One region of the Bacillus pretiosus genome, then DNA from elsewhere that is predicted to be linked to it. Evidence: riboswitches for the same ligand, from Rfam matches in the RefSeq annotation. Region 1 holds a riboswitch; each other region holds the start of a gene.

What was found. Region 1 has a riboswitch for S-adenosylmethionine ahead of ACU8YW_RS07205 (YezD family protein). Riboswitches for the same ligand answer to the same signal wherever they lie in the genome.
Region 2: another riboswitch for S-adenosylmethionine. It lies ahead of mtnW (2,3-diketo-5-methylthiopentyl-1-phosphate enolase); the one in region 1 lies ahead of ACU8YW_RS07205 (YezD family protein).
Region 3: another riboswitch for S-adenosylmethionine. It lies ahead of ACU8YW_RS02070 (cyclase family protein); the one in region 1 lies ahead of ACU8YW_RS07205 (YezD family protein).

What each region holds. Positions count from the first base shown of each region.
Region 1 covers NZ_CM129593.1:1,367,439-1,375,667, forward strand. Annotated here, with positions in the region: gene ACU8YW_RS07170 (histidinol phosphate phosphatase domain-containing protein) at 1-274, shown strand, start outside; gene ACU8YW_RS07175 (DUF4025 domain-containing protein) at 342-509, shown strand; gene ACU8YW_RS07180 (2-hydroxyacid dehydrogenase family protein) at 655-1,626, shown strand; gene pssA (CDP-diacylglycerol--serine O-phosphatidyltransferase) at 1,656-2,357, opposite strand; gene ACU8YW_RS07190 (LTA synthase family protein) at 2,540-4,426, opposite strand; gene ACU8YW_RS07195 (DUF3888 domain-containing protein) at 4,681-5,076, shown strand; lysine riboswitch at 5,166-5,347, shown strand; gene lysA (diaminopimelate decarboxylase) at 5,528-6,844, shown strand; SAM riboswitch class I at 6,961-7,069, shown strand; gene ACU8YW_RS07205 (YezD family protein) at 7,142-7,285, shown strand; gene ACU8YW_RS07210 (phosphoadenylyl-sulfate reductase) at 7,372-8,076, shown strand; gene sat (sulfate adenylyltransferase) at 8,115-8,229, shown strand, end outside.
Region 2 covers NZ_CM129593.1:3,897,420-3,905,648, forward strand. Annotated here, with positions in the region: gene ACU8YW_RS19845 (carbon-nitrogen family hydrolase) at 1-443, opposite strand, end outside; gene ACU8YW_RS19850 (pyridoxal phosphate-dependent aminotransferase) at 458-1,636, shown strand; SAM riboswitch class I at 1,701-1,806, shown strand; gene mtnW (2,3-diketo-5-methylthiopentyl-1-phosphate enolase) at 1,871-3,115, shown strand; gene ACU8YW_RS19860 (2-hydroxy-3-keto-5-methylthiopentenyl-1-phosphate phosphatase) at 3,112-3,771, shown strand; gene ACU8YW_RS19865 (methylthioribulose 1-phosphate dehydratase) at 3,768-4,406, shown strand; gene mtnD (acireductone dioxygenase) at 4,384-4,896, shown strand; gene ACU8YW_RS19875 (hypothetical protein) at 5,207-5,482, shown strand; gene ACU8YW_RS19880 (DUF3909 family protein) at 5,534-5,866, opposite strand; gene ACU8YW_RS19885 (NAD(P)-dependent oxidoreductase) at 5,872-6,750, opposite strand; gene ACU8YW_RS19890 (serine hydrolase domain-containing protein) at 6,755-7,891, opposite strand; gene ACU8YW_RS19895 (GGDEF domain-containing protein) at 7,982-8,229, opposite strand, start outside.
Region 3 covers NZ_CM129593.1:385,157-393,385, forward strand. Annotated here, with positions in the region: gene ACU8YW_RS02050 (YwrJ family protein) at 1-355, shown strand, start outside; gene ACU8YW_RS02055 (S-adenosylmethionine decarboxylase related protein) at 592-1,857, shown strand; partial or broken gene ACU8YW_RS02060 (ATP-binding protein) at 2,067-2,273, shown strand; gene ACU8YW_RS02065 (hypothetical protein) at 2,452-2,832, shown strand; gene ACU8YW_RS02070 (cyclase family protein) at 2,860-3,492, opposite strand; SAM riboswitch class I at 3,577-3,689, opposite strand; gene ACU8YW_RS02075 (PRK06851 family protein) at 3,839-4,948, shown strand; gene ACU8YW_RS02080 (nucleotidyltransferase domain-containing protein) at 5,070-5,852, shown strand; gene ACU8YW_RS02085 (MFS transporter) at 5,868-7,169, opposite strand; gene ACU8YW_RS02090 (FAD-dependent oxidoreductase) at 7,312-8,229, opposite strand, start outside.

The DNA of each region.
Region 1 (8,229 bases):
AGAAACAAATACGGCAACGGAAATAAATGCAGGATTGTACTATCGCTATCCTGTACGCGAAATGTGTCCGAGTCCGCTATATTTACAAGTATTAGCTAAGCATGGCGTTCCGGTTACTCTTTCCTCAGACGCTCATTATCCGAGTGATTTAGGAAAATATGTGGCAGAGAATATAAAGACGTTACGTAATCATGATATTTCTCACATAGCTACATTTACGAAACGAGTAAGAACGATGAGATTACTGGAAGAAGAAGTAACAATTTCAAAATGATCACGATTTTTTGATGAAAACCACCCTTTTTGTTCAAAATAAGAAAGAATAAAAAGGAGGGTAAGAAATGGCGAAACAACAAAATAAACAAAATGTACAAGGTGCACAACAACAAGCTCAAACTTCTGAAACGAATGCTACATCTCAATCCGTTATTGAGGAACAAATTAGTGATACAGTTGCAGAGGGAACGATCGATGTGAAGCTTGGAAAACAATCGCAAGAAAAAGCATAAGAAGAGGGGGAGACTTGCATCTCCTCTTTTTTTGTGGAAAAGTGTCGATTTTCAAAACTATAATCAAATTCCTTGGTTTTTATATGTGGATTTCTTACAATAAAAGATAAGAGATATCTTATTTTCTATAGAAGAGGTGTTAGTAGTGGCAAAAATATTAGTAGCAGGGAAAATTCCAGCAATCGGATTAGAACTATTAAAGGATCATGATGTAGAAATGTACGATAAAGAGGCGTTAATTTCTTTAGATGAATTAACAGAGCGTGTAAAAGACAAAGATGCATTGTTAAGCCTACTTTCTACAAAGGTGACAAAAGAAGTGATTGATGCGGCACCTAATTTGAAGATTGTTGCAAACTACGGTGCTGGTTACGATAATATTGATTACTCGTATGCTGGAGAAAAAGGGATTGCGGTAACGAATACACCAAAAGTATCAACTGAAGCGACAGCAGAATTAACATTTGCACTTCTTTTAGCAGCTGCACGTAGAATTCCTGAAGGCGATACATTATGTCGTACAACTGGATTTAATGGATGGGCACCATTATTTTTCTTAGGCCGCGAAGTACACGGTAAAACAATTGGAATTATTGGCCTTGGAGAAATCGGAAAGGCAGTTGCAAAGCGTGCGAAAGCGTTTGGAATGAATGTTTTATATACAGGACCAAACCGAAAGCCTGAAGCTGAAAGTGAGCTGGAAGCAACATATGTAACATTAGAAGAATTATTACAAACAGCAGACTTTATTACAATTAACTGTGCGTATAATCCGAAATTGCACCATATGATTGATGAAGAACAGTTCAAAATGATGAAGAAAACAGCGTATATTATAAATGCTTCACGTGGACCAATCATGCATGAAGCAGCACTCGCTCATGCATTAAAAACGAATGAAATTGAAGGGGCGGCTCTTGATGTGTTTGAATTTGAACCGAAAATTACTGAAGAGCTAAAAGGGTTAAAGAATGTAGTACTTGCTCCTCATGTAGGAAATGCAACATTCGAAACGCGTGATGCGATGGCTGAAATGGCAGTAAGAAATATTTTAGCAGTATTAAACGGTGAAGAGCCTGTAACACCTGTAAATCAAAAAGTATTCGTTACAAAATAAAAAGAAACCTTCCGGTTCCGGAAGGTTTCTTATTTGTCTTTATTTGCTCTTTTAGATGGTATTTGTCTAAGAAATTGAGATAGCATATACAAAATGTATAGTGGAATAGCAATGAATAAGAAAACAGAAAAATTACCGAACCCTGTTTGGTACATTGTGATAATGATTCCAACTAAAAATAGTGTAATAATGATGCTATATCGTGGAATTGGTACATCTTTTAAACTTGGGATACGAATGCGGCTCACCATTAAAAATGCGAACGTTACAAATACTGTAATAAGAACGATTTTTGGAATGGTATGTGAAAATAATGTTAAGAAAGCAACAAGCCCTCCCGCTGCTGTAATCGGTACCCCAGTGAAATATTTCATTGAAGTAGAAGATGGTGTAACATTAAATCGAGCTAAACGATATGCTCCGAAAAGAGGGAATAGTCCCGCTATGTATAGTCCGATGATTCCATAATTGGAGAAAGATGTGTAATACATGAGAACAGCAGGTGCTGCACCAAATGTTACGACATCTGCAAGCGAGTCAAGCTCTTTTCCCATTTGTGAATCAACGCGTAATAATCGAGCAACACGCCCATCAAGACTATCTAACATCATCCCGATAAGTACTAAAATAGCAGCTGATTTATAATATCCTAAAGATGCATAGCCGATTGATAAGAATCCACTATATAAATTTCCGAGCGTAAATAAGTTTGGAATAGCTGCTCTATACAAAATCTGATCCCTTGCTTTCTGTAATAAATTCTTAATTAGTTTATGAAATTTTACTTATTTTATCATACCATAAATTTCTTCCTCATACGAAAAAAATTCCCAATTTGTGAAAGATTTCATAGCGGAATGATTTGAAAAATAAGTAAAAAAAGAAGCAACTTTTATAAAAGTTGCTTCTGGCGCTATTCAAATTTCGTTGTCATTGTTCCGGTTTTATAACGATTGTTAGGATCGAAACGTAATAAGTCTCCATAAATGAGTTTGTCGGAGAGTTTCAATTCAGTTTTTGCTTTTTCAATATTTGGTTGACATAATGAAATGTCCGCTTCTTCACCTGTATTTCGTTTATAGCACATGTTTTTTGTATAAACATAGTTTTCCGAAACGAAGCTACCATCACGCATTACCATAAGTGGATCTTCTTCTTTAATAAATAGGTCAGTTCCAAATTCAACTGATTGATTTGTTTTAATACCAAGTAAATGAAGTAGCGTTGGTTTAATATCAATTTGACCAGATACTTTAGAAATGACTTTTCCTTCTTGACCAGGTACATGAATAATGAGAGGGACGCGTTGTAATTGCATAGAATCAAACGGTGTAATAGCGTCTTTACCAAGGAACTGAGCCATAGCTGCATTATGGTTTTCAGAAATACCGTAATGATCTCCATAAATGACAATAACGGAATTATCATACAGTCCTTCCTCTTTTAATTGTTTAATAAATAGTTTAAGAGCTTCATCCGTGTAACGAACGGTTGGGAAGTAGCGGTTTACAACACCACTTTCCGAATTAAACTCATCAACATATTGATCTTCTGGATTTAGAAGAAATGGAAAATGATTTGTTAAAGTAATAAATTTTGTATAGAACGGTTGTGGTAAAGATTTTAGCTTTGGAATCGATTGTTCAAAGAACCCTTTATCTTTTAATCCCCAACCGACAGACATTTGTTCTGTGCCTACGTAATCATTTAAATTAAAGTAACGATCATATCCAAGTGCAGGATACATTACATCACGATTCCAAAACGTTTTATCGTTTGAATGGAAGACAGCAGAAGAATATCCGTATTTTTTTAATTGTTCTGGTGTAGCTGTATATTCATTTGTTGCGTGAGTAAAGAATACAGAACCGCGGTCTAACGGATAAAGTGAATTTTCAACGATAAATTCAGCATCAGAAGTTTTACCTTGTCCCGTTTGATGATAGAAGTTATCGAAATAAAAACTATCTTTAATAAATTCATTTAAAAATGGAGTGATTTCTTTTCCATTTATTTTTTTATTAATAACAAAACTTTGTGTAGATTCCATTGAAATCAAAATTACATTTTTACCTTTTGCAGCTCCAAATAAGTTTTTATCAACTTGCTTATCTTTTGAGTCTGTATAGTTTTTAATTTCAGAGAACCCGTCACCACTTGCAAATACACGTTCAGCCGAAGATTTAGATTGAAGTGTAATATCAAATAGATGATATGTGTATAAACCTAAATTTTTCACGACAGTTTGACGATCAAATGAGCGTGAGAACATTTGTGGCTTATAAATAACTGAAACGACAATTTGTAATGCTAATAGAGCTGTTACACCGCTAAAGAAAGTTCGCTTCTCAGAGCGAGAAAGTGGCGTCTTGTCGCAAAATGCTGGGAATTTACGTGAAAGAAACATTAAAATAATTGCATCTGCAAATAAAAGTAATGTTTTGTACGTAAAGAGTTCTTTTATACTTGTCCCTAAATCAGCCATATTATTTGTTTGAAATAAAACTGGGAACGTAACGAAATCGTTATAAAACCCATAAAACATTGCATTTCCAAATAAAATAAAGGACAGTATAAAACTGATTCCAACTATAATACGGTTTCGGTGTTTAGATGCAAGTAAAGCAAAACCGAAAAATAAAAGTAACGCAGCTAGTGGATTAATAAAAAGCATAAATTCTTCAAAGAAGTTATCAATTTTAATATCAAATGCTAGCTTGTACACAATATATGTTTTTATCCATAATAAAACGACTGCAACGAGTGCAAATCGCAGTTTTGGAAACAGACGTTGTAGCATAATATACTCCTCTCCTAAAAAGCATGACAGTTCTTGTGAGCCGGTTTGATTAGCGCCTCATTTTATATATACGAACAGTCCTTTGTTATTATGTTTATTATACTATGAGTATCATTATACGAAAATAAAAGAGAGTTGTGGACTTTTTTATAATAATTGAGTAGAAAAAGGGCAGTGGGAGACAATAAAACGGAGTTTCTATGTATGATAATTATCGTGCGCAGAAAGAATCGTGTAATAATACGGAGGTTATAATGCGAAAATTATTATATTTTATAGTATGCAGTAGTGTTATACTTTTTGCTTCACCGAGTGTGTCGGTAGCCCAATATGATGCACCTCTTATGGAAGATGCCCTTTATTCTGTTTTATTTCCGAAAATAAATAAAGCAATTGAAAAACAATATGGGAGCTTGAAGCCTTATCAATGTCCTAAAATTATTAGTTTAAAAAAAGTGTATAGCGGTACATATTTATTTCAAGCAAGTATTGAAGTAACGAAGTATGAACGAGTTGCTGGGAAAATTGCTCCACCATTTGAGAAGGTAACGATTACATTTAATAATGAAGAAGGCGAATGGGAAGTGTCAAAGATTTCAGTAAAGCGCTTACCAAATGATACGAAATTAAACTGTAAAAAAACAATATAAAAAATTGTTTGACAAATAAAATGGTCCTTTGGTATTGTTAATAGCAACAATTAGATGTTTGAAAATTAAATAGACTTACCTCATCTACTCTCAAAGGTAGAGGCCGCGATAGGAAAGAGTAAGCTATGGGAGATTTAATGGAATCTGTGATCATAGGTTGAAAGGGACTATTGCCGAAATATAAGAATAACCATCTTATTCATATATTGGGACTGCATTGAATAAATGTAGTACTGTCATAATATTTATTTTATGGAGAGCTATTTGGAGATGTTGATGCGGTTTCTTATTTTGAGGAGATAACAACTCGTTTATTTTTTCAATATATATTTTTCCTAATAAGAAACGCGTGTGAACATTGTTCCGCGCGTTTTTTGTCTATCTAAAAGCGTGCTGCAATGAATAGAAGATTGGGGTTATGAGTTTTAGAGGAAATAAGGGAGGAATTCAAATGTATTTACACGGCACGAGCCGAATCAATGGGCAAGGACACTTAGAAATTGGAGGATGTGATACGACGCAGCTAGCAAAACAATACGGAACACCACTTTATGTATACGATGAAGAGTCAATTCGAGGAAAGTGCCGCGCGTTTCATCGTGCGTTTAAAGAAAGTGGTTTCTCTTATCAAGTAGCATATGCAAGCAAGGCGTTCTTGTGCATGGAGATGTGCCGAGTGGCTCGTGAAGAGAATATGTCATTAGATGTTGTTTCTGGAGGAGAATTATATACTGCGCTGCAAGCAGGATTTCCAGCATCACGCATTCATTTTCACGGCAATAATAAAACAGAAGAAGAAATTGTGATGGCTCTTCAGGCGAATATTGGTTGTTTTGTCGTAGATAATTTCTTGGAATTAGAAATTTTGCATGATTTAGCAGTGCAACATGGGAAATTTGTGAACATATTAATTCGTGTAACGCCCGGAGTAGAGGCGCACACACATGAATATATTACAACAGGCCAAGATGATTCGAAATTTGGATTTGGCGTGTCAAATGGTCAAGCGATGCAAGTAATTGAGATTGCTTTACAAAAATCAAATTATAATGTGTTAGGAATTCATTCACATATCGGATCACAAATATTTGAAACGGCCGGCTTTGTGCGAGCGATTGAAGTTCTTCGTCAATTTTTAGAACAAGTGAGAGAGCGAACAAACTATGTAGTAAAAGTGCTAAATGTAGGCGGAGGATTCGGAATACGCTACACAGAGTCAGATACACCATTAACTCTTGAGACATATGTGCGAGCTGTAACAAGTGCTGTGAGGGAACAATTTACAGTATGTAATTATCCCCTGCCAGAAATATGGGTTGAACCAGGCCGTAGTATTGTAGGGGATGCTGGAACGACAATTTATACAGTCGGATCTGTGAAAGATATTCCTGGTATTCGGAAATATGTATCAGTGGATGGTGGGATGACTGATAATTTAAGACCTGCTTTATATAACGCTCGTTATGAAGCGATGTTAGCGAATCGAGGGAATGATGAGAATGAGGAACTTGTCTCGATTGCTGGGAAGTGCTGTGAGAGTGGAGATATGTTAATTTGGGATATCACTCTACCGAAAGTTGCTTCAGCCGATTTATTAGCAATTTCTTGTACAGGGGCATATGGATACTCGATGGCGAATAATTATAATCGGATTCGTAGACCAGCTGTCGTCTTCGCGAAAGGCGGCACATCACAAATTGTTGTAGAGCGTGAAACATATGAAAATATTATTGGGAACGATCGCATACGTATTAAAGAACTTGTGTGAATGGGAAAAAGGAGTTGTTCGGATGGGCAATTCCTTTTTTATAAAACAAAATAATTAAAATATATCGGAAAACTAGGATTGAAAAAAATCAGAATTGTGATAAAATACAAATACAAAGCTTATCAAGAGAAGCGGAGGGAACTGGCCCGAAGAAGCTCGGCAACCTGCTTATAGAAAGCAAGGTGCTAAATCCAGCAAAATGGAATCCATTTTGAAAGATAAGGTAAAATATATTACCGAACAGTCTTTTCGAAATGGGAAAGATTTTTTTTATGAATAAAAAGGGGGGCTGTTCGCGTGAGCGTACGGGAACATTTTGAGGAAGTATCTGAGAAAATTCAAGCGATGCTTGCTGATATGAAATATGGTTCAATTACAATTGTTGTGCAAGATGGGAAAGTCATTCAATTAGAGAAAAATGAAAAGGTACGTTTAAAGTAAAAAGCGCTGACTAGAAAAACTAGAGGCGGTTTTAACCTATTATATTAGGTTAAAACCGTCTTTTTGCTTTTACAGGGGGAAAGAACATGTTGACGTATGAAACGTGGGAAGAAAATAATGTTTCATTTTCAGAAGAAGATGAAACGAAAGGCGCGCTATCTGTATTAAGTTGGGCTTATAAAGAATATAAAAGTGAAATTGTATACGCATGTAGCTTCGGAGTGGAAGGGATGGTATTGCTGCATCTTATAAACCAAGTAAATCCATCTGCTAAAGTTGTATTTTTAGATACGAATGTTCATTTTCAAGAAACGTATGAATTAATTCAAAAAGTGCGGAAACGATTTCCTTCATTAAATATTATAGAAAAACAGCCGGAACTTACGCTTGATGAACAAGCGAAGTTGCATGGTGAGAAATTATGGGAAAGTAATCCGAATCTTTGTTGTAAAATTAGAAAAATTTTACCGTTAGAAAAATCATTAGCAGCGGAAAAAGCTTGGATATCGGGCTTAAGGAGGGAACAATCAGAAACACGTAAGCATACAAAGTTTATAAATCAAGATCATCGCTTTCAATCTATTAAAGTTTGTCCACTCATTCATTGGACGTGGAAAGAAGTGTGGCGATATGTATACAAACATAGCTTACCGTATAACCCGCTGCATGATGTTGGATATCCAAGTATTGGGTGTGAGAAGTGTACGTTACCTGTAGGTGAGGGTGGCGATTCGAGAGATGGTAGGTGGTCTGGGAAAGTGAAAACAGAATGTGGTCTTCATTACCAATAAGATGAATTTGAAAATAAAGCTAAGAGAGGAAATAGAAAATGAGTACAAGAAACGAATTAATAAATCGTATAGACGAGACTTACGACGTATCACAAATCGAAAAAGAAATTGAACTAGACAACATTGCGTTAAGTGATTTAGAGCTATTAGCGA
Region 2 (8,229 bases), 2.5 Mb from region 1:
TGTTCATCCATAAGCTGAAATAAATGCACTTTACTATATTCATTGACCAGTTCTCCTTCCTTGTTTACCACATACATTGTATTTGTAACACCTTGCTCTGTTTGCTTCGCTATAGACCCACCGACAATATGTACACCATATTGCTTCGACCATTCTTTCAGCTTTTCTTTCGTTTGCAATCCATCCCTATCTGCAATTTCAGTAAGCCTCGTTAAATCATATCCCGTTGTCCATAGTTCTGGTAAGACAATCACATCTGGTCTTTCCTTCATCGCTTCGCTTATTTTATTTTTAGCATTCTCAATATTTTTTTCTACATCTCCAAAGACAATATCCATTTGAATACATGCGACTTTCATTTTGTCAGCCCCATTCTTAATTTTTTCTTTACAAAATACTGGAAAGATTATATCATTTGTCACTAGAATTGTAACAACTTTCAAAAGAGGTGGAAAGTATGAAATTATTTCAACCTTCTGAGATAGTAACATCATTGCCTACACAATTTTTTGCTTCACTTGTTGCAAAAGTTAACAAAGTCGTTGCAGATGGTCACGATGTTATTAATCTAGGTCAAGGTAATCCAGATCAACCAACACCGCAGCATATCGTAAAAGCTTTACAAGATGCTGCTGAAAAGACCATTCATCATAAATACCCACCATTTCGCGGACACGAAAGTTTAAAAGAAGCCGTGGCAACATTCTATCAACGCGAATATGATGTAGTAGTAAATCCAAAAACAGAAGTTGCTATTTTGTTTGGTGGAAAAGCTGGATTAGTAGAATTACCACTTTGTTTTACAAACCCTGGTGATACTATTCTCGTTCCAGATCCAGGCTATCCAGATTATTTATCAGGAGTTGCTTTAGCAAAAGCACAATTTGAAACAATGCCGCTTATTACAGAAAATAATTTTTTACCAGATTATACAAAAATTGATGCCACTACCGCTAAGCGTGCAAAGTTAATGTTTTTAAACTATCCAAATAATCCTACCGGTGCTACTGCATCAAAAGGTTTCTTTGATGAAACCATTCATTTTGCTAATGAACATAATATATTAGTCGTTCATGATTTTGCTTACGGTGCTATTGGATTCGATGGTCAAAAACCTGTTAGTTTCTTGCAAGCAGACGGTGCTAAAAATACAGGTATTGAAATTTACACTCTATCGAAAACTTTCAATATGGCTGGATGGCGCATCGCTTTTGCTGTGGGGAATGAAAGTGTGATTGAGACAATTAACTTATTACAAGATCATATGTATGTTAGTATTTTTGGTGCAGTTCAAGATGCTGCCCGCGAAGCACTATTAAGTTCACAGTCTTGCGTAATAGACCTTGTAAATAGTTACGAATCTCGAAGAAACGCTCTTGTTTCAGCTTGTCACTCAATTGGTTGGAATGTAGACATTCCAACAGGCTCATTCTTTGCATGGCTTCCTGTTCCGAAAGGATATACATCTGAGCAATTTTCTAATATTTTACTAGAAAAAGCACACGTTGCAGTTGCTCCTGGTGTTGGATTTGGTGAACATGGCGAAGGGTATGTCCGTGTTGGTCTCTTGCATACAGAAGATAGATTAAGAGAAGCCATTAATCGAATTGATAAATTAAATTTTTTCAAAAAGTAATTGACAACATGAAAAATATCTGACAAAATTCAGTTATCTTAAAAATTTAAACATTTCTAAATACTTCTTATCAAGAGCAGGTGGAGGGACGAGCCCGACGAAACCCGGCAACCGATCTACAATTGTAGACACGGTGCTAATTCTCGCAGCATTATGCTGACAGATAAGGAGCTGGTTGTAAAAAAACCTCTCCTTAGCTGAGAGGTTTTTTTATTTAACTAGGAGGTTTTAACAATGAGCGGAATTATAGCAACGTATTTAATCCATGATGATTCACATAACTTAGAAAAAAAAGCCGAGCAAATTGCACTCGGTTTAACAATTGGCTCTTGGACTCATTTGCCACACTTATTGCAAGAACAATTAAAACAGCATAAAGGCAACGTCATTCATGTTGAGGAACTAGCTGAACAAGAACATACCAATTCTTATTTACGTAAAAAAGTTAAACGCGGGATTATTAAAATCGAATATCCGTTATTAAACTTCAGTCCGGACTTACCAGCAATTTTAACAACTACATTCGGAAAGCTATCACTTGATGGTGAAGTGAAATTAATCGACTTAACATTTTCAGACGAGTTAAAACAATATTTCCCTGGTCCAAAATTCGGGATAGATGGTATTCGAAATCTTTTACAAGTGCATGAGCGTCCCCTTTTAATGAGTATTTTTAAAGGAATGATTGGACGAAATATTGGGTATTTAAAAACGCAATTACGCGATCAAGCAATTGGTGGTGTAGATATAGTAAAAGATGATGAAATATTATTTGAGAATACATTAACACCACTTACGAAACGCATTGTATCTGGAAAAGAAGTTTTACAATCCGTATATGAAACATACGGACATAAAACGTTATATGCCGTAAATTTAACAGGACGAACTTTTGATTTAAAAGAAAATGCGAAACGCGCAGTGCAAGCTGGGGCAGATATTCTATTATTTAATGTATTTGCTTACGGACTAGATGTACTACAATCACTTGCAGAAGATGATGAAATCCCAGTTCCTATTATGGCACACCCTGCTGTAAGTGGTGCTTATTCATCATCCAAGTTATATGGAGTTTCCTCTCCATTATTACTAGGAAAGCTACTACGTTATGCTGGGGCTGACTTTTCATTATTCCCATCTCCATACGGAAGTGTTGCACTAGAAAAAGAGGAGGCTCTTGCCATCTCAAAACATTTAACTGAAGACGATGCATTTTTCAAGAAGAGTTTTTCTGTTCCGTCTGCTGGTATTCACCCTGGTTTCGTTCCCTTTATTCTACGAGATTTCGGTAAAGATGTTGTTATTAATGCTGGCGGCGGGATACATGGACATCCAAGTGGGGCGCAAGGGGGCGGTAAAGCTTTCCGTACTGCAATTAATGCTACTTTGCAAAATACACCACTCCATGAAGTAGATGACATAAATTTGCATAGTGCACTACAAATATGGGGAAATCCCTCTCATGGGGTGAAATTATGAGTATTCAAATATTTTGTGATTTCGATGGCACGATTACAAATAATGATAACATTATGTCCATTATGGAAAAATTCGCACCACCAGAAGCCGAAGAAGTAAAGAATAGAATTTTATCACAAGAGCTGTCTATTCAAGAAGGTGTTTCTCAATTATTTCAATTAATACCTACTAGTCTACACGATGATATGATTCAATTTTTAATAAAAACTGCTGAAATCCGTAGTGGTTTTCATGAATTTATACAATTTGTAAATGAAAATAACATTTCTTTTTACGTTATATCAGGTGGAATGGATTTCTTCGTCTATCCACTCTTACAAGGAATCATTCCAAAAGAGCAAATTTACTGTAATGAAACAGACTTTTCAAGTGAATTCATTACAGTTAAGTGGCCTCATCCTTGTGATCATCATTGTCAAAATCATTGCGGATTATGCAAATCATCTTTAATCCGTAAGTTAAGTGATACGAATGACTTCCATATTGTGATTGGTGATTCAATTACTGATTTACAAGCTGCGAAACAAGCAGATAAAGTATTCGCTCGCGACTTCCTTATTACAAAGTGTGAAGAGAATTATATTGCTTATACACCGTTTGAAACATTTCACGATGTTCAAACCCAATTAAAACATTTGTTGGAGGTGAAATCATGAAACAACTTTTTCGTCAATGGTATGACTTAAGCGAGATAAAAAAAGAATTAACAACACGAAATTGGTTTCCAGCAACGAGTGGTAATATTTCTATAAAGGTTAGTCATGAGCCACTTACTTTTCTTATTACAGCAAGTGGTAAAGATAAAACAAAAACTACTCCAGATGATTTTCTATTAGTAGATCATCTAGGGGTTCCCGTATTAGAGACTGAATTACGCCCTTCAGCAGAAACAATATTGCATACACATATTTATAACAATACGAATGCTGGGTGCGTACTTCATGTTCATACAACTGATAATAATGTCATCACAAATTTATATAGTGATGCAGTCACCCTTCAAAATCAAGAAATTATTAAAGCTCTCGATATTTGGGAAGAAGGTGCAACAATTCACATTCCTATTATCGAAAACCATGCCCATATCCCAACGCTTGGAGAAAACTTCCGAAAGCACATACAAGGAGATTCGGGAGCAGTATTAATTCGTAACCACGGTATTACCGTATGGGGCCGAGATAGCTTTGATGCAAAGAAAAGATTAGAAGCTTATGAGTTTTTATTCCAATTTCATATAAAACTATTATCAATTCAAGGAGGCGTTTCTAATGGTGCAAATTCGTATTCATGAAGTAAATACTCGCATAGAAAATGAAGTAGAAGTATCTAAATTTCTACAAGAGGAAGGCGTTTTATATGAGAAATGGAACATCTCTAAACTTCCTACTTATTTAAATGAAAATTATTCGTTAACAGATGAAAACAAGGCTGAAATATTAGCTGTGTTTTCAAAAGAAATCGCTGATGTTTCAGCGCGCCGAGGTTATAAAGCACATGATGTAATTTCACTTTCAAATAGCACACCTAACCTTGACGAATTATTAATTAATTTCCAAAAAGAACACCATCATACCGATGATGAAGTTCGCTTTATTGTTAGTGGACATGGCATCTTTGCCATTGAAGGAAAAGATGGCAAATTCTTTGACGTTGAACTTGAGCCAGGCGATCTCATATCTGTTCCAGAAAATGCAAGACACTATTTTACCTTGCAAGATGATCGTCAAGTTGTAGCTATTCGTATTTTTGTTACAACTGAAGGCTGGGTTCCAATTTATTAAGGTAGTTAGTTGAATAAAAGGACTTGGATCCCCTTTTCCAACCTTTTATTCACTCTACATATATACATCCTCCTATGGAACAGGCTTATTTCAAAAAATGAAATAAGCCTGATTTTTTATGTACCTAACTATACGATTCCTTTCGTTCAAAAAAAACAACCTCCCCCTTCTATTTTTTAAGTGTATTTCTGAACACTTTTTGAACATTTATTGAACTTTTTTTGAATTTTTTCTGAAAATTCTGTTTTACGTATGGTATACTACTATTAAATAAAAAGGAAAAGAATATCGCAAACAGAGGGGGATAATCATGAGTTTACTTATCGCACTTATACTAGGGGTTACGTGTGGAGCACTTCCTGTTATTCTAGGAGCTATTATGGAAGAGTTAGAAGTTGGTGTTTTAGGTTTTGTCGCATCTTGTGTAAGCGCTTTATTTTTCGGTTTATTCGGCGCTATTCCTGTTTCAATTCTGTGTGCATTTTATATAGTACGCCATGCTCGTGCAAAACAATTTGGTCCTAATCACATCGCGCAAGTTATTCCATTCCCAATTGAACGATGCCGCCGAGCTTCTAGCTTATAATTATAAAAATTAAATATACCTAAATAAATAAAAGTCCTCAAATGAGGACTTTTATTTATTTTCTTCTAGAAATTGAAACAATTCTTGTAAATGTAGGACATCTTCACTATAGCTAACAGATACGTGACATATACCGTCAATCTCTGCTTGCATATAAAGATCAACCCCATCTCGATCATATTTCAATGCCAAATAAAAATCCATTTCTTCTAACATCTTTTTTGAAGCTCGAATAACATAATGCCCCTTCTCATCTCTTCCATATTCGAATTCCGGCTCAAAATCATATTTTTGTTTAAAAGCTTCTTTTTGTTTTGCACTAATTTGTATACAAGTTGTTCGCTGAACAGTATCAATCATCTCATCAAATTTTTGAAGATCCATCTCATTTACCCCCTTATGTATTTTTTGTATAAAACTTGTGTTCCGCTATTCTCTTCCCCATCTTTCATTAACTCCTCATACAATTCCTTCGCCAAACTTAAACCTGGCACTGGCAATTGCAATTTTTCAGCCTCATCTAAAGCTATCTTCATATCTTTCATAAAATGCTTTACATAAAACCCTGGTTCAAAATCTCCCTTTAACATTCGGGGAGCTAAGTTACTCAATGACCAGCTACCTGCTGCTCCCGTTGAAATACTCTCTAATACTTTATCTGGGTCTAGTCCAGCTTTTTTCGCATAAGCAACAGCTTCACATACTCCAATCATGTTAGAAGCAATCGCAATTTGATTGCACATTTTTGTATGTTGTCCACTTCCAGCTGGTCCTTGCAACTGAATATTTGTCCCTAGTTTTTCAAATAACGGTAAACATTTTTCATATATTTCTTTTTCGCCACCGACCATAATTGCGAGCCTTGCTTCTTTCGCACCAACGTCTCCTCCAGATACAGGCGCATCTAACGTATATACATTCTTACTTTTACCGGTTTCGTTAATACGTTTTGCCAATGTTGGTGTAGATGTCGTGAAATCAATTGCTATCGTGCCTTCATTTGCATTCTCCAAAATTCCATCTATCCCAAAGTATACTTCTTCTACATCATGTGGATACCCAACCATCGTCATTACAACATCAACTTGCTTCACTAACTCTTTCGGTGTATCACACCAATGTGCACCATCTTGCACTAAAGAATCTGTTTTTGCTTTCGTTCTATTATATACATATACTTTATGACCATCTTGCATTAAGTGATAAACCATACTTTTTCCCATTACGCCAATACCAATGAAACCTATTGATAAAGTTTTATGTTCCATTTTCTCATCCCCTTTGTTCTAATAAATCATTTACCATCTTTCGGAACTCTTTATTAAAGTCATCATCCATACTATTTTTCACATTTGAAAATAACATAACAAAAGTTCCTTTTTCTTTATTAAAATTATTGAAAGTGTTCCAACCAGATAATACACCATGATTATGAAAATAATCTGGATATATATAAAAACTAAATGCATATTTCCGTTCTGCTGAAGGTGAAAACATTGCTTGTATACTTTGTTCAGAAAGAAGTTTTCCATTTATAATTGCTTCGTCTAATTTCTTCATATCTCCAACTGTCGTATACATCTCACCACAACCATATAGCCAATCCATGCCTAACTTCTGCGCTGGTACAAGCTCTTGATTTTTTTTCACATAACCCTTTGTAAAATTTTTATCTCCAGGTACCATATTTCCCATACCAGATTCATACATATCTGCTTTTACAAATATGTTTTCTTTTATGTAATCTCCTAAAGGTTTTTTCGATATATGTTCTATTATATAAGCAAGCACCATATAATTATAATCTGTATATCTCCAACCTGTTCCTGCAGGAAATTCTAAATTTTGACGTCCAATCCAATTAATTAACTGTAAACGGGAAGCAGCATTAACATTGCCTTTTGCATGTTCAGGTAAACCAGAGGTATGCGTTAATAAATGATACAGCGTAATATTTTTATTCTCCGGAAATGAAGGAATATATTTATTTACATTATCTTGAATATTCAATTTCCCTTGTTCTTGCAGCTGTAAAATAGATGTGGCAACAACTGTTTTCGTAATAGAACCGATACGATATTTTGTGTGAGGCGTATTTTCTATTTTATTTTGAACATCAGCATACCCATATCCTTTATTCAATATAACATGCTCTTTATCTGTTACCAAAACTGTTCCATTGAATTGCTTTCCGACTAAATATTGATCTAATTTTTGAGATATGCTAACATAATCAATTTGTTGCTCTTCTTTTTCTTCTATATTCCCTTGTACTTCCGTTTCAATAGTAGGATTCACTTTAGTTGTTAATACAGTGTTTTCCTTTATATTGGGGTTAACAAGAAAATAGTATACTCCGCCGCCAACTATAGCAGACAGTGAAGCCATGACCATTACTTTTTTTATCATATTAATCCTCCATAATTCCTTCGCTAAAAATTGTCCCCCTATTCTATTATCAAACAATAAAAAAAAATCGCAACAATTTGTTGCGAAAAATTACATTTTTTCTTTTCTATATACACACACTTGATTTTTTCCATTTTTTTTCGCTTCATATAATGCAATATCCGCTCGTTGCATTAATTCTTCTCTTGTAATCCCTTGTTCATATAACGCAACTCCAAAACTCGCTGTTAATTTCGAAATTCCGGAGAACTGCTTTGTTTCAATGAAAAATCGTAATGATTCCGCAACCTGAAATGCTTCTTTTTCTACTGTGTTAGTTACTAATATAATAAATTCTT
Region 3 (8,229 bases), 980 kb from region 1:
TTATGTTACAAGTGTAATGAACGATTATATTGTTTTTTATAGCCCAGTTTATAAAACAGTATATATATCTTTAAAGCATTTGAAATGGTTAATTCCGTATAAAGAAAACCAAGTCCCGTACGCCCTCAATAAAAATGAACTCCCCGTGAATCCATTAAATATTACGTTAGCTAGAACATTCGAAGAACAGCTTATTAAAATGTCCGGCAAAATCATGGTGTTCGATTTAGGTGAGGAATCTAATAAAATCGGAAAGATGGCAAAGATTGATGAAGGGCATATTGAAATATTAAAAGCACGTGATGCAAAAATGTATGTGAATATTCAACATGTGAAATCTGTCCATTGTCCGTAATCTAGTTGAAAGGGCTGGCTTTTTCTTTTATATGCAGAAGAAAAGGTCGAGCCTATTTGTTTAGCTCGATTTGAATATGAGAGGGAAAATGAATTGAATATAAATGTGTTAGTGTGACCTTTGAAGAGGAAATCTTGTGCAAAATTATAAAAAATATGTACGAGCCATTTTTTATATATTCAATTTATTTTTTTGTGGGAGAACTGCTCAACTAATATATTAAAGGGGTTTTGTTTGTGGAGCAGTTTCCAAATTCGTTATCGATTACATTACTTGGTAGTGCTGGTGGAGCAGCAAAAGCAGTTTTAGCAATTTTAAATCAAGCGATAGCAAATGAAAAAGACCCGATTTATGAAGCGATAAAGAATGTTACATTTCATTTGGTTGACATAAAACAAAAAGATAGGGCTTATTATGGTGAGTTGTTTCCAAATTTGAAAGATCAATTGTTTTTATATGAAATTGACCTTCAAGATGTAGTGAAATTCAAACAACATTTGAAAGAAAAAAGCACGGGTGTTGTTATTGATGTTTCGGGGGCAGATACAATCAGAGTATTAAGTTGTTGTAATGAACTTGGAATTTGTTATATTAATTCAGCTTTGGAAAATGAGGAAGTAGATCAGGACGATAGTTTAATCGGTTTTCAGCTTACGGAAAGATATACGAGGTTTGAGAAGGAGAAAGAGAAATTTACAAATACAAAAGCAATTATAGGCTCAGGTATGAATCCAGGTGTTGTTCAATGGATGGTTGTTGAACTTATGAAGGAACGTCCAAAGGAAAAGCCAAGAGCATGTTATATAGTAGAACATGATACGTCATTTTTAAATGATACAGCACTTATAAAGCCTCATACACTTTATGCTTCATGGGCAGTAGAGCGATTTCTAGATGAAGCGATATGGAGTTATCCGATGTATATGAGTCATCATCGTCCTCTTTATTTTTATGAAGATGTATATGCTTCAGAGTATAAAGTAAAGTTAGGAGAGAAAGAGTTTTATGGCTGTTTAATGCCACATGAGGAAGTTTTAATTTTAGGAAAAAACTTCAATATGGAAGTGGGTTTTCTTTACCGAATTAATGAGTATACGACTAATGTAATTAGACAGAACTTAGATCAAGTAGAAGATTTATGGAGTTGGAATCGTAAAGTATTTAATCCAGCCGAAGAAGAGATTGCCGGCGAGGATCTAGTAGGTGTATTACTCGTTTATGAAAATAGTGAGACATATATGTATAACGTGATGAATAGCAGTCAAGTTTTTCATAAATATAAAACGAATGCGACTTACTTCCAAGTAGGATGCGGAATTTATGCTGGCTTGTGTAGTTTACTGTTCGATAACTTTAAACAAGGTGCCTATTATGTAGAGGAATTATTATTAAATACAGAGAGTAAGTACGGAGAATATTTGAATTTATATATGAAGGATTTTGTAGTGGGCGGAAATGACTTTACGGATGGATTGCTACATGATCGGGTAAGATGGATATAAGTTGTGACGAAAAGGAAGGGGAAATCTCCTTCCTTTTCGTATGATAAGGTTACATCTTACCCTGAAAGCAATTTCATACTTATAATTTAAGGAGATAATATGTAGAGCTTTTGTATTGAGTATGAGGAGTATTTATATGAACAAATTTAAAAGCTTGATATATGAGGAAAGAGAAGCTTTAAAAGTATTTAAAAAAATTAACGGATTTGTTAGAGAAAATCGGTAAAGATTTTTACAAAACAAAGGAGAATGGTACGGGACTGGGGTTAATGATTACATATAAAATCATTGAGGAACATCAAGGAAGTATCGCGATTCAAAGTAGCATGGGAATAGGAACGAAAGAGGAAATTTTTTACCGACAGCATAATGTGCTAGAGAAAAATATTTTTCAGAAAAGTGTTCTTGTTGTGTAAATATAAACATTTTATAAAATGTTTCAAGAAGGGTTTTTTTTATAAAATACTTCGTTTATAATGGAGGAAAATATCGACATGAGATTTATTATTCATGTAACGGTTCGGTAGTGTTAGAGAAAGAAGGGGTGCACGCGCATCCTTTTTTCTATGCAGATATTATGAAAGAGGTGGTATGATGGAATTAACATTAAATTCGACTGTATGTTTACACACGATTCAATTTCGAAAAGAGCAAAAGAATTATATTGTAAAAGATACAATTACAGGAGAAAAATATGAAATGCCGCCACTTTGGATTGATGCATTGGCAATGATGCGTGACGGTTTTTTATTGGGGGAAATTGAGGAGAAATTAAAAGAAGAGTATCCAGACGAAGAAATAAATATGTTAGCATTTACGAGGCAACTGTTAGAGCTAGAGCTTGTCGGAATGGTAGATGGCGAAGAAATAGCTTGTACAAAGAAGAAAGAGAAAGATTATTTAGCTTGGTTACGTCCTCGTGTTGAGCAATTCTTTCTTAGTTTAAATAAAAAAAATAGAAGCAAAGGTCAATGATGATCTTTGCTTTTTTGTATAGTTTGTTTAAAAAATTACAGCGAATGCCCTTGCGAAAGCACCGTCGCTATCTTTAATTTTTAAAGGTGCCGCTGAGAAAAAGAAACGTTTCGTGTTAATTGCATCTAAGTTTGTTAAGTTTTCGATTAAATAAATATTATTCCCAAGTAGTATGTGATGAATTGGCGATGTTTCTGTCGTTACCTCATCAGGAGAGATGAAATCTAAACCGACAGATTTTACTTTTAATTGAACTAGTTCTTCAGCTAATTCTTCAGAAAGATAAAAAGCTTCTTTCTCATATGCTTCTGTATTCCATTTCGTAGATAGATTGGAATGGAAAATGACAATATCACCTTCTTTTATGTCAGCGTTGTGTAATACTTCTTTAGGTAGTTTTCGTTCTTGTACATGAGTTACATCAATAAGAACAGCTTCGCCTACAAATTGATCTAGGGGTAATTGATCAATAGTCGTTGCGCCTGAAATGAAATGAGCAGGAGCATCACAATGCGTGCCAACATGAACGACAGAATGAAAATCTGTAACTTGATAGCCTGTCTCTTCAACGCTTGTAATGGCTCCTAAATTGATTTTTGGTGTTCCAGGGAATTGGGACATATTGTTTTCAAATGTTTGTGATAGGTCAATTACTTTCATTTTAAATACCTCCAATATATGTTTTGAAATAAAAAAACTCACCTTTCATAATCAAGAAAGATGAGTTTTGTACACAATAGTTACGTTTTATCTTTCAAAATGCAATGCATTTTGCAGGAATTAGCACCTATTCAGTTTGTATAAACTGAGGTTGCTGGGCGTCAAAGGGCCGGTCCCTCTGCCTCTCTTGATAAAGACATATTAAGTTTTCGTTTCTGAATATTCACTACTTTTAAATTGTAATTCATTTCCTTTTTTCGTGCAATATAAAATAGGTATTCACCCAAATAAAGTTGCTCGCATATTGTAGCTTATGTAAATAGAATGCTGCGAAGGAGTGAGTGCAGTGACAGGGAATGTATTGAATTATTACGCTGGTGGAAATACAGCTAGAGGATTTCATAATTTATACGATGAGAATTTAAAAGGGCTAAACAGGTTATTTATTTTAAAGGGTGGTCCTGGAACCGGGAAATCTTCTTTAATCAAAGCAATAGGTCGCGAGTGGGTTGAAAAAGGATATGATATTGAATTTTTACACTGCTCTTCTGATAATAAATCGGTTGATGGTGTAATTATCCCGAAGTTAAAAGTAGGAATTGTTGATGGAACATCACCGCATGTTATTGAGCCGAAAATGCCAGGAGTTGTCGAAGAGTATATTAATTTAGGGGTTGCTTGGGACTCAGATAAATTAAGAAAGCAGAAGGTGGAAATTGAACGATTTGTTTCAGAAGCAAGCAAGGCTTTTCAAACTGCTTACGCTTGTTTTAACGAGGCACTAGTTATACATGACGAGTGGGAGAAAATATATATTAATAATATTGATTTTAATAAAGCAAATGAACTAACCGATCAGCTGATTCAGAAGTTATTTACAGATAAAGGCGGGAAACAATCGCTTGTGAAACATCGGTTTTTAGGGGCAGCTACACCGAAAGGAGCAGTTGATTTTGTTCCTAATTTAACAGAGGGATTACCACATCGTTATTTTATAAAAGGACGCCCAGGATCTGGGAAATCAACAATGCTTAAAAAATTAGCTAAGGCAGCAGAAGAAAAAGGATTTGAAGTTGAAGTATATCATTGTGGATTTGATCCAAATAGTCTTGATATGGTTATCGTAAGAGAATTAGGGTTTGCAATTTTTGATAGCACCGCACCACATGAATATTTTCCGAGCCGCGAAGGTGATGAAATTATAGATATGTATGCCTTGATTGTAACACCAGGGACAGATGAGAAGTATGCGACAGAAATTCGTGACGTGTCGATTCAATATAAAGCAAAAATGAATGAGGCGATGTCTTTCTTAGCGAAAGCGAAATCAGTTCGTGATAAATTAGAACGAATATATATTGCTGCTATGGATTTTTCAAAAGTAGATGCATATAAAGAGGAGATTCAAAAAGAGTTTGAACGAATTGCGGTTAGTGTAAAAGAAAAGAACAAGTAAAAAATAAAGGATTTTGGTAGGCTGTCGGGAATTTTCTGACAGCTATTTTAGTATGTAGTAAAATTAGGAGTATATTTGTCGAATTTCCAAGGAAATAATCAAAAAATGGAGAGGGTATGAAATGAGAGAGAAAATTAGAGTGGAGTTAGCAAGAATTGAACAAGAGAATGATGTGAAAATTTTATTTGCAGTGGAATCAGGGAGTCGTGCTTGGGGATTTCCATCGAAAGATAGTGATTATGATGTTAGATTTGTTTATATGCATCCGGTAGAGTGGTATTTATCAATTCATGATAAACGAGATGTAATTGAGTATCCGATTAGTGATGATTTAGATATAAGCGGGTGGGATATTAAAAAGGCGTTACAGTTATTCGCAAAGTCAAACCCAGCTTTACTCGAATGGATTCGATCACCGATTTTCTATTCGAAAAACTCTCATTTCCCAGAACAGCTTCAGCAAATGAGTGATAAGCACTTTGATCCAAAAGCAACGATATATCATTACTTACATATGGCTTCAAAAAATTATCGTGAATTTTTGCAAGGTGAGAACGTAAAATTGAAAAAATACTTTTATGTATTGCGTCCGATTTTAGCTTGTAAGTGGCTAGAGGAGAAAACAACTTTACCACCTGTAGAATTCGATCGATTGATTACAGAATTATCGTTAGAACGTAGCGTATTAGATGAAATTGAACAGTTGTTAATAAAGAAAAAGGCAGGTACTGAATTAGATGTTGGATTAAAAATTGAGGTGTTGAATCAATTTTTAGAAGAACAAATTCATTACTATCAGCAATATGTAAAAGGAATTGAAAAGGGATCAGGAATCGATATTGAGAGTTTAAATACATTGTTTCGAGATATGTTGTTTGAAGTATATGAAAAAGGGCACAAGTGAGTTTGTGCTCTTTTTTTATTTTGTAGGAATAAAGAAAACAGATATAGCTGCAAGAAGACCCGCGAATGAGAATAAGTAAAAATTCCATGCTAAGTCATATTGCATTGTCATAATAATACCGACAAGAATAGGACCAGCAATCGCACCAACTCGGCCAAGTCCAAGTCCCCAGCCTAAGGAGGTAGCTCGGATATGGGATGGGAAGTATTGTGTTACATATGCATTTAATATTTGAGTAATACCGACTGATCCAATTCCAGCAAGGCCGATTAAAAGATAAATGATTGTAACAGATGGTTTAATTGTTAATAGTCCAATACATATAGCTGCCATAAGATAGGAGATGCTAATAACAATTTTAGCCCCTATACGATCCGCGATTGCTCCAGCAAATAATGCACCGATAGCGGCAGTAATATTTAGCATAAGTAAAAATGATAGACTAGATCCAAGAGGGTATCCTGCTTGGCGCATCATCTGCGGTAACCAAGTGTTTAAACCGTATATTAAAAACATTCCCATTATATAAGTAATCCAAAAAAGCAGCGTCGCTTTTATGTACTCTTTTGAGAATAACGTAAGAAATCCATTTTTCTTTCGTATATTAGGTGGGGCTTGATGAGTTTCCTCTTTTGCATTGAATTCAATTTGAAAACGATTAAGGATTTGTTCCACTTCTTCTTGTCGATTACGTGATAACAAAAATTGAATGGATTCAGGTAAATAACGAATGATGAAAGGAATGAGGAGTAGTGGAATCATTCCGATGCCAAACATAATTCTCCATCCGAAATCTTCTAACATAAACATAGACAAAATAGCACCTAACACGATACCTAAAGGATAGCCAGTAAACATAAGAGCATAAATAAAAGATTGTCGCTTTTTTGGTGAATATTCAACAGTAAGTGCTGAAGCTGTTGGAATAACACCGCCTAATCCGATTCCTCCGATAAATCGAGATAAACCAAATAATTCAGGGGAAGGAGCAAGTGCAGCAAGGCCCATTGTGATGGAGAAAAGTGCTAAACAGCATATAAGCGTCCATTTTCGTCCAATTAGATCTGTAATGGTTCCAACTAGAATAGCGCCAATAAACATCCCAAATAAAGCATAGCTAGCAATTGTACCAGCGTGTGCCGGTGAAAGTGCCCAGCTTTTGTCTTCTAGGAGCTTTGGCAGAACGGCACCGTAAATACCTAAATCATATCCATCAGCTAGAATGGCTAGCCAACAAATAAAAACAACAAGTTTTGTAATAGAGCTTGAAAAGATAGTTTTTGTAGATTCTAGATGAGGTGGAGCTGAAGTTTGCATAGTATTCCCTCCTTTTATTTATAGATAAATATATTATTTTATTTGATGTTAATATTTCCCTTCTTATGTCGAAGTTTATCTGAAAAGGTTTTATAACAAATAAAGAAGTTCAACAGGAATCCTGTTGAACTTCTTTATTTGTTTACTCATTATCAACTCGTTTTAACGGTTGATCTGCTGGACCTTCCATAACATCTCCCTCAATTGAAAAGCGGGAACCATGGCAAGGGCAGTCCCAAGTACAATCACCATTATTCCATTCAACTTCGCAGCCGAGATGTGTACAAGTTGTATCGACAATATGTAATTTCCCATCTTTGTCCTTATAAGCACCTGCTCGTTTCCCATTAACATGTACGACAGATCCTTCACCAACTTCGAGATCTTCTGGCTTACGTAATGCGGTTTCAATCTTTCCTTCAATTAAATGTTTCGCAACATCAATGTTCTGGGAGAGGAATGTTTTTATATCTGGATTTGCATGGAAGCGTGATGGTGCATACAGCTCCTTATAGGGATTGTGGACTTTTAGAATGGAGTCCTTCAGTAAATGAGCGGCAGCAGTTCCAGTTGTCATTCCCCATTTACGATATCCAGTTGCAACAAATATATTTGGATTTCTTTCGTTAATATGTCCGATATAAGGAAGCTTATCTAGCGTGATTAAATCTTGTGCTGACCATCTATAGGGAACTTCATCTACTCCAAACGTTGCTTCCGCAAAAGAATACAGTGCTTCGTAATGAAGCATCGTGTTTATTCCTTGTCCTGTTTTATGACTTTCTCCGCCAATTAAAATTAATTGTTCTCCATTGTTTGTTGTATAGCGTAAGGAGCGTTTTGGATCATCAATACTTAAATACATGCCACCTGGATAATCTGTTTTTGCTTTAATGGCAAGAGCATAAGAGCGTTCTGCGTACATTCGTGTAAAGAAAAAGCTATTCGCATCATAAAAAGGAAAATGTGAACAAGAGACAACATATTCACAAGTGATGCGATGTCCGCTCTTTGTAATGATTTGTGGATAATCACCCTTTTCCACATCAATAGCTGTTGT